Regions from separate parts of the Staphylococcus pseudoxylosus genome, predicted to be linked through region 3. Evidence: predicted binding sites of a transcription regulator. Region 3 holds the regulator's gene; each other region holds the start of a gene.
What was found. The regulator Rex, encoded in region 3, represses fermentation and respiration genes when NADH is low (regulators of the CRP and FNR family bind a similar motif). The targets are predictions, from matches to a motif close to TTGTGAAATATTTCACAA.
Positions count from the first base shown of each region.

Region 1: a site for Rex is predicted at 1,693-1,710, ahead of LG295_RS03145 (nitrate reductase subunit alpha). Genes of this name have one in related genera too.
Region 2: a site for Rex is predicted at 1,576-1,593, ahead of LG295_RS06270 (citrate synthase). Genes of this name have one in related genera too.
Region 4: a site for Rex is predicted at 1,169-1,186, ahead of LG295_RS05925 (L-lactate dehydrogenase). Genes of this name have one in related genera too.

Region 1 covers NZ_CP085024.1:702,343-705,566, reverse strand. The annotation lists gene LG295_RS03145 (nitrate reductase subunit alpha) at 1-1,613, opposite strand, end outside; gene lip (YSIRK-targeted triacylglycerol lipase) at 1,860-3,224, opposite strand, start outside.
Region 2 covers NZ_CP085024.1:1,305,670-1,308,893, reverse strand. The annotation lists gene icd (NADP-dependent isocitrate dehydrogenase) at 1-273, opposite strand, end outside; gene LG295_RS06270 (citrate synthase) at 387-1,505, opposite strand; gene LG295_RS06265 (amino acid permease) at 1,859-3,220, shown strand.
Region 3 covers NZ_CP085024.1:1,045,192-1,048,415, reverse strand. The annotation lists gene LG295_RS04890 (sulfurtransferase TusA family protein) at 1-188, opposite strand, end outside; gene LG295_RS04885 (YeeE/YedE family protein) at 210-1,298, opposite strand; gene LG295_RS04880 (redox-sensing transcriptional repressor Rex) at 1,514-2,161, opposite strand; gene LG295_RS04875 (ABC-F family ATP-binding cassette domain-containing protein) at 2,307-3,224, shown strand, end outside.
Region 4 covers NZ_CP085024.1:1,223,056-1,226,279, forward strand. The annotation lists gene LG295_RS05920 (alpha/beta fold hydrolase) at 176-1,000, shown strand; gene LG295_RS05925 (L-lactate dehydrogenase) at 1,220-2,176, shown strand; gene LG295_RS05930 (transcriptional regulator, SarA/Rot family) at 2,327-2,728, shown strand; gene LG295_RS05935 (class I SAM-dependent methyltransferase) at 2,828-3,224, opposite strand, start outside.

The DNA of each region.
Region 1 (3,224 bases), 340 kb from region 3:
TCAGAATTAAACCAATGATTAATACCAGCTCCCATGATAATCATTGATCGCCCTTTGGTATCAATTGCATTTTGTGCAAACTCTCGACCAACTTGGGTCACAACACTTTGTTTAACACCGGTAATTTTTTCTTGCCATGCAGGCGTATAATATGACGCTGCATCATCATATCCTGATGCCTCAAGTTCATGATTGAAACGTTTCACACCATACTGACTCGTCATTAAGTCAAATACAGTGGTAATATATTTCTCTTCACCATTTGCTAATTTAACCTTTTGCAAAGCAATAGGACGCTCAAATATACCGTTACCTTCATTATTAAAAAACGGAAATTGTATGTGCTTTAATTCATAATCATCTTCAGCAAAACTCATTGCTGGGTCAATTTGCTTACCTTCTTCATTTTCTAATTTCAAATTCCATTGTTTGCCTTCTTCCCAACGCTGACCCATCGTGCCATTTGGAACTGTTAATTGTTTTGCTAATTTATCAAAAATCACAGGTTTCCAGTCGCCATTTTCAGTGTGTTGCCCTAAATCCTGAGCACGTAAGAAACGCCCAGCTTTCAAGCCGTTATTATCTTCATCTAACATTAGGACAAATGGCATATCGGTATATTGTTTTGCGTAATTAATAAAATAGTCATTCGGTTTATTTACATAATGTTCTTGTAAAATAACATGCGTCATCGCCTGTGCGACTGCAGCATCTGTGCCTGGATGCGGAGCTAACCAATTATCAGCAAATTTAACATTTTCTGCATAATCAGGCGCAACTGATACTACTTTTGTACCTTTATAGCGAACTTCTGTCATAAAATGCGCATCTGGTGTTCTTGTTAATGGGACATTAGATCCCCACATCATAATATAAGCTGCGTTGTACCAGTCACTAGATTCTGGTACATCTGTTTGTTCACCCCATATTTGTGGAGAAGCAGGTGGTAAATCAGCGTACCAGTCATAAAAGCTCAACATTTCTCCACCTAATAAACTCATAAAACGCGCACCAGAAGCATAACTTAACATAGACATAGCCGGGATTGGCGTAAAACCAGCCAATCTGTCTGGACCATATTTTTTAATTGTATATATAATTTGAGCTGAAATGAGTTTTGAAACATCTTTCCAATTCGTTCTTACTAATCCACCCTTACCTCTTGCTTGTTTATATGTTTTAGCTTTTTCTTCATTTTCAACAATCGATGCCCAAGCAGCTATCGTATTGTTTTGATGCGTTTCTAATGCTTCTGTCCACAACTCCCATAACTTGCCACGAATATAAGGATAACGGATGCGTAAAGGACTATATTCATACCAAGAAAAAGAGGCACCTCGAGGACATCCGCGGGGTTCAAATTCAGGTAAATCTGGCCCACAACTAGGGTAATCTGTTTGTTGGTTTTCCCAAGTAATGACACCATTTTTCACAAATACCTTCCAGGAACAAGATCCTGTACAGTTCACACCATGTGTTGTTCTGACTACTTTGTCATGACTCCAACGTTCTCTATACATTTTTTCCCATTCACGACTTTTACTTTCTAAGATTGACCAATCACCATTAAATTTTTCTGTTGGCTTAAAGAATTGCAATCCAAATTTTTTCATTTTATACATCCTCTCACATCATTCATGTATAATTTATATAGCATTCTCAAATTTTGTATTTCTTTAATTCTTACAATCATTGTACATTTTTTCACAAAGTCTAAATATTAGGGATTTACCTATTTAAACAAAAGAATCCCCTAATAACTTTTCGAATATAAAAAACTCCCTTTAATCGTAATAATGATTACCACCATTACAAGTAAGGGAGCTTTGATTAAAATTTGAAAGTCATATTTCTTTTATTTATACGGCAACTGCTTGTTCTTCACGTGCCTCTACACGCATTAAATGGTCAATAATATCAGTATAAAACTCTTCAAGTTCTTGTCCTGTACGTTTTCTATCAAGGTTATCAAGCCCTACGAAATCTACATGATCCCAATCATTTTTAATTGGCATCACATTCCAAACACCCTTTTCTGTAGCTTGTGTTAAGTCTTTTACTTTTTTAGCGGGTTGTCCAGTTGGACTTAATGCAGAAGCAACTGGTACAACACCATCATTTTCTTGCCAATCTTCTCTGGAATCTTTACCTATCAATTTACTTGTTAAGTCCATTAATCCAAACAAACCTTTATTAGGTCTGTGATGACCCAAACTATTTTTTTTCGTTGCTTGTCCTGCAAAAGATGTGTATACAATATTAGGGTTAACTGATGTATTTAAGTTCAAATCTTCTGCACCAAATGTTGTTAAATCTCTAGTTGCTACATCTTCCGTATTCCAAATCGGACTATCTTTCAATCTATTTACATATTCTATATAAGTTTCATTAGGTTGCTGTTCGAATCCCCATTGTGAAAGTCCAAAATCAATTTTAGATTTTTTATTATTACCTAATTTCGCTATATTGTTTAATACATTTTTGATAAAATTTGTATTTGCTAACTTATCAGAAGCTTGAGAGCCATTATGCGGTGTTGCCAATGTTGTAATTGATGAAATCATATTATCTTTTTGTCCTTGGAATAATGGAGAAATTGTTCCACCATGTTGTTTTTGATATTCAATCTCTTCTGGATTTCCAAAACGTAAAAATTGCTCTAGTAAACGAATCGTTTGTCCACCCATACTGTGACCAATTAGATGTACTTTCTGACCTGGTTTCCAATTTGGCATAACACCTTCGTATGTTTTACCGTATCTATTATGTCCGTATTTTGCAGCGTGTGCCGCACCATAATCTACTTGACCACCTTTAATGTAATGATATAACTCTACAGCACGACCATAATTACTGCCAACTGCACTTATACTCGCTTCGTATACTTCATAACCTGCTTTTTCTAATGCTTCCTTTACTTTGTATTTCTTTCCACCCCAATAATTTGGATACAAATCTGGTTTATTACCATCCATTAATCCTAAGAAACCATGTACCAATATAATTGGATATTTATTTACATGTACGCCTTGTTCTGCTTTTTTAGCAGTTTTTAATAAAGATTCGACCTCAGATTGTTGCACTTTAGAACGATTACGCGTTGTAGCTTGTTTATTTGCTTCTGAATCTTTTACTTTTATTGGATCATTTTTAGGCTCTTGTTTTACTTCATTTGTTTTTGGGTTAAAACCATTTTTTGTTTTTAAATTTTCTATCTTTTTGCT
Region 2 (3,224 bases), 260 kb from region 3:
ACCTTTAATCGCAATTAAATATGCTTCAATTGTTTCGAGTGTTTCTTTAGGTAACCATTCACCAGTTTCATCATAAGCTTTTTGACCAGCCAATACTTCTTTCCATTCAATTTTCTTTTCGCCGTTATAAGCTTGTTCAACTGCAGCGTCAATTACGCGGCTTGCTGCGTTCCAGATATCAGGTCCGATACCGTCGCCGATTATAAATGGAATTATTGGATTATTTGGTACTGTTAAACCTTCATTTGTTTTAACTACTTTTTCTCCTGCCATGTAAAAAAACCTCCGTCATTTTGAGTTCTATTTTAGTTGTACTAACCATTATCATACATGAATTAATTATAATTTCAATTTTTATAAATAAAATTTCTTATTTAATTATTTATTTATCTTTCTTCAATTGGTTCATAAGTTCTATTTGTTTCACCAATGTATTGAGCTCTTGGACGCATGATTCTGTTATCTCTATACTGTTCTAAGATATGAGCAATCCAACCAGAAGTTCTACTCACTGCAAAGATTGGTGTGAATAAGTCATGCTCGATATTCATACTATGATATACAGTAGCACTAAAGAAATCGACATTGGCAATTAAACCTTTTTCAGCTTTCATTTTATCTGCAATTTTCACTGAAATATCAAATAATTGACTTTGTCCTGTTTCAGAAGTGATTTTTCTACTCATTTCTTTTAAGTATTTAGCTCTTGGATCACCATCTTTATATACACGGTGTCCAAAGCCCATGATTTTTTCTTTGTTTTTAATTTTATTATCAATATATTCATCGACTTCATCAATAGATTTTACTTCAGATAACATGCTCATTACACGTTCGTTTGCACCGCCGTGGAGTGGTCCTTTTAATGAACCAACAGCCGCTACAATTCCTGAATACATATCTGATAATGAAGATACTGCACATCTAGCTGTAAATGTTGATGCATTTAATTCATGATCTGCATGTAATACTAGTGCTTTATTAAATGCTTCAATTTCAATCTCAGTAGGTAGTTCTCCTCTTAACATGTACAAGAAGTTACCCGCATAGTTTAAATCACTACTTGGTTTAACAATTTCTTTTCCTTCTCTAACACGTGCATAAGCCGTAACTAATGAAGCAATTTTGGCTTGAATACGTATAGCTCGATCTAGTGTTTGACTTTCATCTTCATCTTCAGCATGCTCGTCAAAATGAGCAATATATGAAACTGAAGTTCTTAAAGCTGTCATTGGATGAACGTTGCCTGTCGCGTATTCTTTAAAGTGGTTATACACTCTAGGATTTAAAGTCATATATTCAAAAAGCTTTTGTTTTAAGTCTTTTAATTCATCCTCATTTGGCAATCGATAATGCCATAATAAGAAGATGATTTCTTCAAATTCAGCATTCTGTGCTAAGTCATCAATATCGTAACCAGCATAAGTTAATTGGCTATCGATAATAGAACTTACTTTTGTTTCAGATGCAATTACCCCTTCTAAACCTTTCTGTAACTCTGCCATATATAAATTCCCCTTTTCTATTTCATTATGAAATGGCTTTCACAACTCATTATATCCAATCTTGACTCTTTTGTGAATATTTTGAGTATATTTTCTTATCAAATCAATATGAAATACTTATTTATTTATATGCCCTTTAACACACTTCTATCTCTTGCATTGTTATAAATTCATTTTAATATGGAAACTGTCTCACTTCAATTTTTATAGCATTTTAATTGGTTATCATGATTAATAACAAATAATTAATGTATTATTATACTAAAAGCTATAGACTCTGTTTAAAAAAATTGTTGTTTTATTTTATATTGCATAGCATAATAATAATTAACTAAATAAAGGAGTATAATTTTATGGCTAATCATGAATTACAAAGAGAACTAAGTAATCGTCACATCCAGCTAATTGCAATCGGGGGAGCAATTGGTACAGGACTATTTTTAGGAGCAGGTCAAACTATCGCGTTAACTGGACCCTCTATTTTACTTACATATATCATAATTGGTTTTATGCTTTTTATGTTTATGCGTGGACTGGGAGAAATATTAGTAACAAACACGAATTTCAAATCATTTGCAGATGTCACCAATCATTATATTGGCCCATTTGCAGGTTTTGTCACAGGATGGACTTATTGGTTCTGTTGGATTATTACAGGTATGGCAGAAGTAACTGCTGTTGCAAAGTATGTTAGTTTTTGGTTTCCAAACATACCAAACTGGATAAGCGCATTATTTTGTGTACTTGTATTAATGTCACTAAATTTATTAAGTGCTAAACTATTTGGTGAGTTAGAGTTTTGGTTTGCACTGATTAAAATATTTACAATTATTGCTTTAATTATAGTTGGTGCAATTATGATTATTATGGCTTATGACACACAATTTGGCCATGCATCATTAACCAACCTATATAACAATGGCATATTCCCTAAAGGTATGAGCGGTTTCGTAATGTCTTTCCAAATGGCGTTATTCTCGTTTGTAGGTATTGAACTTATAGGAGTCACAGCTGGAGAAACAAAAGATCCAACAAAGACACTACCTAAAGCTGTTAACAGTGTGCCTATTCGTATTTTAGTATTCTATGTAGGTGCGTTAGCTGTTATCATGTCCATCATTCCATGGAATCAAATTAACCCAGAAGAAAGCCCATTTGTAAGACTGTTTGCACTGATTGGTATACCTTTTGCAGCAGGAATTATAAACTTTGTAGTATTAACAGCAGCGGCGTCTTCTTGTAATAGTGGTATATTCTCAAATAGCCGTATGTTATTTGGACTTTCGACACAAAAACAAGCACCGCCTTACTTTGAGAAAACAAATAAAAATGGTGTGCCACATATTGCAATATTTGTTTCGTGTGCATTGCTTATGATTGCAGCACTGTTAAACTATATTATTCCAAATGCAACACTTGTCTTCACATACATCACTACAGTTTCAACTGTATTATTCATTGTTGTTTGGGGCTTAATCACTGTAGCTTATATTAATTACCACCGTAGAAATCCTGAATTACATAAAAAAACAACATTTAAATTACCAGGCGGAAAATATATGGGGTATGCTATTTTAACTTTCTTCTTATTAGTTTTTTGTTTATTATTTGTTAACACTGATACAAGAATAGCAGTATTTTTAACACCTATCTGGTTTATCTTATTAACTCTTATGTATCTAAGATATAAACAGGTATCTCGCAAACAACAGTAATAAC
Region 3 (3,224 bases):
TCTAACTGTTCATAATTTGTAACTGGATAGCCTTGCTCAGCTGCCCAATTTGGTAATGCTTCAGTTGCTTGCGTACAATCAAAATCTATTTTTAATTCATCACCATTATCTAACGTGTTCATTTTCTTTTGTGCTTCTATTAACGGGAATGGACAAACCATTCCAACTGTACCTAACTCGTGTACCATAATTTGTGCCTCCTATAATAATTATATTGTTTGCGTTTGTGACGTTACAGGTTCATTTGAGGTTTGCTTCTGCGCTTTTTTCATAGGTCTGATAAATACAAAATAACTCATTGTCCAAGCTCCTAAGATCATTGAAGCAAGTGCAATCCAACCTTTCCATGACATCGTTGCTGTTTCTACTAGTCCATTACCGATTGAACAACCACCTGCTACTGAAGCGCCAAATCCCATAAGCACGCCACCAATCATACTGTTACGAATCGTTTTTTTATCTGGTAATCTCCATTTAAACTCTCTTGCACCTTTAGCTGCAATATAAGACCCTAGGAATATTCCAAGAACTAAGAAAACACCCCAGTCTAATAATTTCAAATCACCAGTTACAAAGAACTGTACTAGATTAGCGGATGGTGTTGTAATACCTAGCCCATACATTCTTCCTGTAGACTCACTTACTGGCCATGCAATTAACGCGATGAGTCCTACTGCAATTGCAGCCACAAAGGGATGGTATTTCTTTTCAAATAAATAATGACGCATACCTGTGAATTTCTGTTTTAATTTAGGAATAGCAAATTTAGGTTTCGGTTTGCGTAATGTTTTGACTACGAAAAATACTGTAATAGCTGTAAGTAATGCTACCCATATCCATGTCGGTATCCCTGTAGTTTGTGACATACTCGTATTAACATTTGTAGGCTTATTTAAACCATCCATGAATGGTAACAGTAAACCATATTTCGTAGCTGCCGAAGTAAATGCATAGGCGATAAGTGCCACCCAACTACCTATTAAACCTTCACCTGCTCTATACCATGTACCGGTTGCACATCCACCAGCTAATATAATACCTAAACCAAATATAAATGAACCTATTACTGTCCCAATAATAGGGTAAGTTGACTCAGGTATTTGTACCAAACCAGTTGAAGTCAAAATGAGCAATCCTATACTTTGAACTGTAATAGCTATAAGTAATGCATAAAACATTTTGTTACTCTTTTGAATATACATATCTCTAAATCCACCAGCTAAACAAAACCGTGTTCTTTGCATAACAAAGCCTAAAAGACTTCCCACAATAATGCCGCTGATTATTAACCAAGTCATATTAATAACCTCTTTTCCGATAAAATCAATAAGATTAATAATATTAGAAATCGTATAAAATTTCAACCTTGCAACTCACAATTTTTAACTTTCTGCTAACTTATACAGTAATAATTTTTCGAAATTCAAATTAAACATCCATAAAAAAATAGTTTTTTATAAACACAGCACACTGAGTGTATTACTGTATCTATAAAAAACTAACTAATTATTTTTTATTTATTGCTATAATTTTTCATAAAAAATAATAAAGACTGTAATTCAATACCTAAATCAATATGATGTACTTGAACGTCTGATGGCGTTAGTACACGACTTGGTGTAAAGTTAAGTATCCCTTTAACACCTGAATCTACTAATACGTCAGCTACGTTTTGAGCCGCTTCTTCAGGCGTAGTCAATATCACTACATCTATATCTTCTTGTGATAATATTTCCTTTATTTTATCAAATGAACTTACTGTCACTTTACCTATTTGTGTCCCAATAACCTCTTCACGAATATCGAATGCTTCAGTTATAGTCATTTCATCATGTATTGAAAAGTTATATGTTAATAATGCTTTACCTAAGTTCCCTACACCTACAATTGCAATTTTAATCTCGTCATTTTCGCTAATTTCATTTTTAAAAAAATGTAATAAGCTATCAATATTATAGCCATAGCCTTTCTTGCCTAACTCGCCAAAATAAGAAAAATCTCTTCGAATCGTTGCAGAATCAATATTTAAGCCTTCACTGATGGCTTTAGAATTAACTCTATCAATGCCTTTAGATTTTAATGTATTGACGAATCTATAATATAACGGTAAACGTTTCAATGTGGCACGAGGAATCTTTTCGCTTTGATTAGCCAAGATCATTTCCCCCTAATTCATTATCTGTTATTCATTAATCTTATAATCACTACAACATTATACATGACTGAATAATAAAAATAAACAATGATAGTTTTAACAACACGCTGAATACTGTAGAATGATAATGAATAGAGAGGTGCAAAATCAGATGATATTATTACAACTCAATGATTTAACTAAATCATTCGACGGCGAAGACATTTTTAATAATGTGGATTTTGAAGTTAAAACGGGTGAACGCATTGGTATTGTAGGTCGTAATGGCGCCGGAAAATCTACATTAATGAAAATAATTGCTGGTGTTGAAGATTATGATAGCGGTCATATTTCTAAGAGTAAAAATTTAAAACTTGGTTATCTAACACAGCAAATGACATTAAATACAGATCAAACTGTATTTGAAGAAATGTCTAAGCCGTTTGAGGCAATGAAAAATTTAGAACGAGAAATGAAATTGGAAACAGATTGGTTAGCGCAACATGCGGATGAGTATGATACTGAGACATATAAATCTCATATCGATCGCTATGAAGCATTATCCAATCAATTTGAACAACAAGATGGCTATCAATATGAAAGCAAAATTAAAACAGTCTTACACGGACTGAATTTTAGTGAAGCGGATTTCGACCGACCTATCAATGACTTTAGCGGCGGCCAAAAAACAAGATTATCTTTGGCACAAATGTTATTAAGCGAGCCTGATTTATTACTTTTGGACGAACCCACCAACCATTTAGACATGGAAACGACCCAATGGTTAGAAAGTTATTTAAATTACTTTAAAGGTGCCATCGTAATTATTAGTCATGATAGATACTTCTTAGATAAAATTGTGACTCAAATTTATGACGTTGCACTCGGTGATGTCCAACATTATGTAGGTAATTATGCTCAGTTTATTGATCAAAGGGATAAATATTATGAAAAACGTATGCAAGAATATGAGAATCAACAAGCTGAAATTAAACGATTAGAGACTTTTGTCGATAAAAATATTGCTCGTGCTTCAACTACAGGTATGGCTAAGAGCCGTAGGAAAATGTTAGAAAAGATTGAACGCATT
Region 4 (3,224 bases), 180 kb from region 3:
ACACTTTAAATTATCAAATGCACTCATGAGTGCCATATTCAAGAGCATTATAAATTTAGTTGTAGGAAATAAACTTATTTTTAGAGTTGTATTGTTATGTTTAAAATGGAAAAACTACATGATATTTTGATACAATATACTTAATGAATTTAAAGAAGAAGGGGAAGTATGGATAATGTGGAAATGGGAAACCGAAAATGAAGCCAAAGGTGTTGTGGTGATTGCACACAACATGCTTGAACATACAGGTAGATACGCATATGTAATTACAATGCTTCGCCGTAATGGGTACCATGTGATTATGGGAGATTTGCCAGGACAAGGGCAAACTTCACGCTCAAACAAAGGTCAAATTGATAATTTTGATGTTTATCATGAGCATATACTTGAATGGATTCGAATCGCTAATGAATATAAATTGCCAACTTATGTCTTAGGCGTAGGATTGGGTGGCTTAATTGTTTTAAACTTACTTGAAAAAGTGGAGGTACCAATCGAAGGTTTAATGTTACTTTCTCCTTTACTTGAGTTTAAAAAAAGCAATAAAACTAGAAAAGATAAGATTATTTCGAATATAGGTAAACTTGCCAAAGACACTAGATTTAAAGTTGGTATTACAGTCGAAGATTTAACTAGAAACTCGGAAGTAATAGATGAAACAAATAATGATCAACTTATGCTACTAAAAGTAACATATCATTGGTATAAACAAATTATTGAGATAATGAAGGAAACAGTAAACCACTTAAAAGATGTGAAATCTTTACCATTGCTTTTAATGTATGGTACAGAAGATAAAGTAGCTGATGTCACAGCAATGGATTTGATAAAAGAAAAAATAACTACTGAAGAATTATATTTCAAAGCTTGGGATGGGTTATATCATGAAATACATAATGAGCCTGAAAGAGATGAAGTAATGAGATATATTTTAGCTTTCTTGAATAATAGTTCAAGTAACAATGGTTTCATAGTTCATGATGAAAATGAAGTCTCATAATAAGCAAGAAGTCTAAATAGAGGGCTGTCGCAAATGCTCACTTAATAAGAAATCGTACCATAGTGTGCGGTTTCTTTTTTTAAAATAACGGAGCGGAAAAGAAATATTTTGTATGTGAAATAAATCACAAAATCATTGCAATTTTCTTCGTGCTTTGTTATATTTAATTTGTGAAATAAATCACAAATTAAAGTTCATATACGTAAGGAGAGTCTTATTATGGAATATATTAAAAGTAATAAAGTAGTTTTAATTGGAGATGGCGCTGTAGGCTCTAGCTATGCATTTGCATTAGTTGCTCAGGGTGTAGCGGATGAATTAGTGATTATTGATTTAGCAGAAGAGAAAGTTAAAGGTGATGTGATGGACTTGAACCACGCTGCACCTTATGGTGGGTCACCTATAAAGATTAAAGCGGGTAGCTATAAAGATTGTGATAATGCAGACATCGTTGTAATTACTGCTGGTGCTGCCCAAAAACCAGGAGAAACAAGATTAGATTTAATTGAAAAAAATACAAAAATATTTAAAAATATAGTGTCTGAAGTTATGGATTCAGGATTTGATGGTATTTTCCTTGTAGCTACAAATCCTGTGGATGTTCTGACTTATGTAACAAGAGAGGTTTCAGGTTTACCAAAGGAAAAAGTCATTGGTTCTGGAACAATACTGGATACTGCAAGATTTAAATACGAATTGGCAGAAGAATTTGGTGTATCAGATAGAAGTGTCCACGGACAAATTATAGGTGAGCATGGAGATTCAGAATTAGCAGTTTGGTCACAAGCAAATATTGCAGGTCAACCGCTATATCAATTACTTAAAGATGATCCCGAAAAACAACACAGAATTGAAGAAATTTTTGTAAACACTCGTGATGCGGCTTATGATATTATTCAAGCTAAAGGAGCAACATACTATGGTATCGCTATGGGCTTGGTTCATATTACAAAAGCTATATTAAATAATCAAAATCTCATCTTAACAGTTTCTAGTTATTTAGAAGGAGAATATGACCAAAAAGATGTCTATGTAGGTGTGCCTACAAAAATTAACCGACAAGGGGCGGTGAAAGTATTTGAAATACCTTTAAGCCAAGAAGAAGAAAGATTATTCAACAATTCTGTCAATATTTTGAAAGAAATGCAAAATAAAATATCTCATTTAATTGCATAATTCATAGTTTGAATTTAAACTGTATATAAGATTAATTTTATTAAAAATTCTAATATTTATTCAGTGAAGAATTTATATCACAATGAATGATGGTTTTTATGAATTAATTTTACATGTTTAAACTTTATTCTATGATTGGGGGATTATTATATGGGGAAGGCATTTGCTGATAAAGTTGATGGCGTATTGCAATTGGAATCGGTATTAAAAGAAATTGACGATATTTTTGCCAAAGTACAAAAGCAATACAAAATGTCAAAAGAAGAAATATTGATTCTTCTTACACTTTGGAAAGAAGGTTCAATGACTTTAAAGGAAATGGATGATTTTGTTCATATTAAGTCTTATAAACGTACAAGAACGTATAATGATTTAGTTGAAAAAACTTGGATCATTAAAGAAAGACCACAGAATGATGAACGTACAGTTATCATACATTTCAATGAAGATTTAAAAGATCAACGGGAAAGTCTTTTAAATTTCTTTAAAGAAGAAATTGATGGCAAATCAACAAGTATTCAAAACAGTCTTAAATCTATCATTAATCTATAGGGAATAGTAAAGCCACAGTGCATAGGCACTGTGGCTTTATTTTTTATAAAATAAGTACTGTGATACATATATTATTTTGTATTTGCATGTGTCTTGTTATTATCTTTTTTCGATTGCACAAATAAATGGTGGATCGTTTTGCTGATTTATAAATTGATATTGTAAAATGTGAGCTTTGTTTTGATCAAAGTTTTTTAAATAATTTATTACAGCATCGCGTTCGATTTTTCCTTCTTCATGCCCTGGATATATTACTAAGATAATGATACCTTCTGATGATAAAATATCAAATATAGCTTCGATAGCTGCAATAGTACTTTTCGGTAGTGTAACAACCGATTTATCTCCTTTAGGAAGATAACCTAAATTAAATATTGCAGCATCTACCGCTCCATGTGATTCAACAGGTATATATTGCTTTACCTCGGAATGACTTGCATGATGAAGTGTTACATTATTAAAATCTTTCGTTTTTTGTTGTGTATTTAGAATTGCA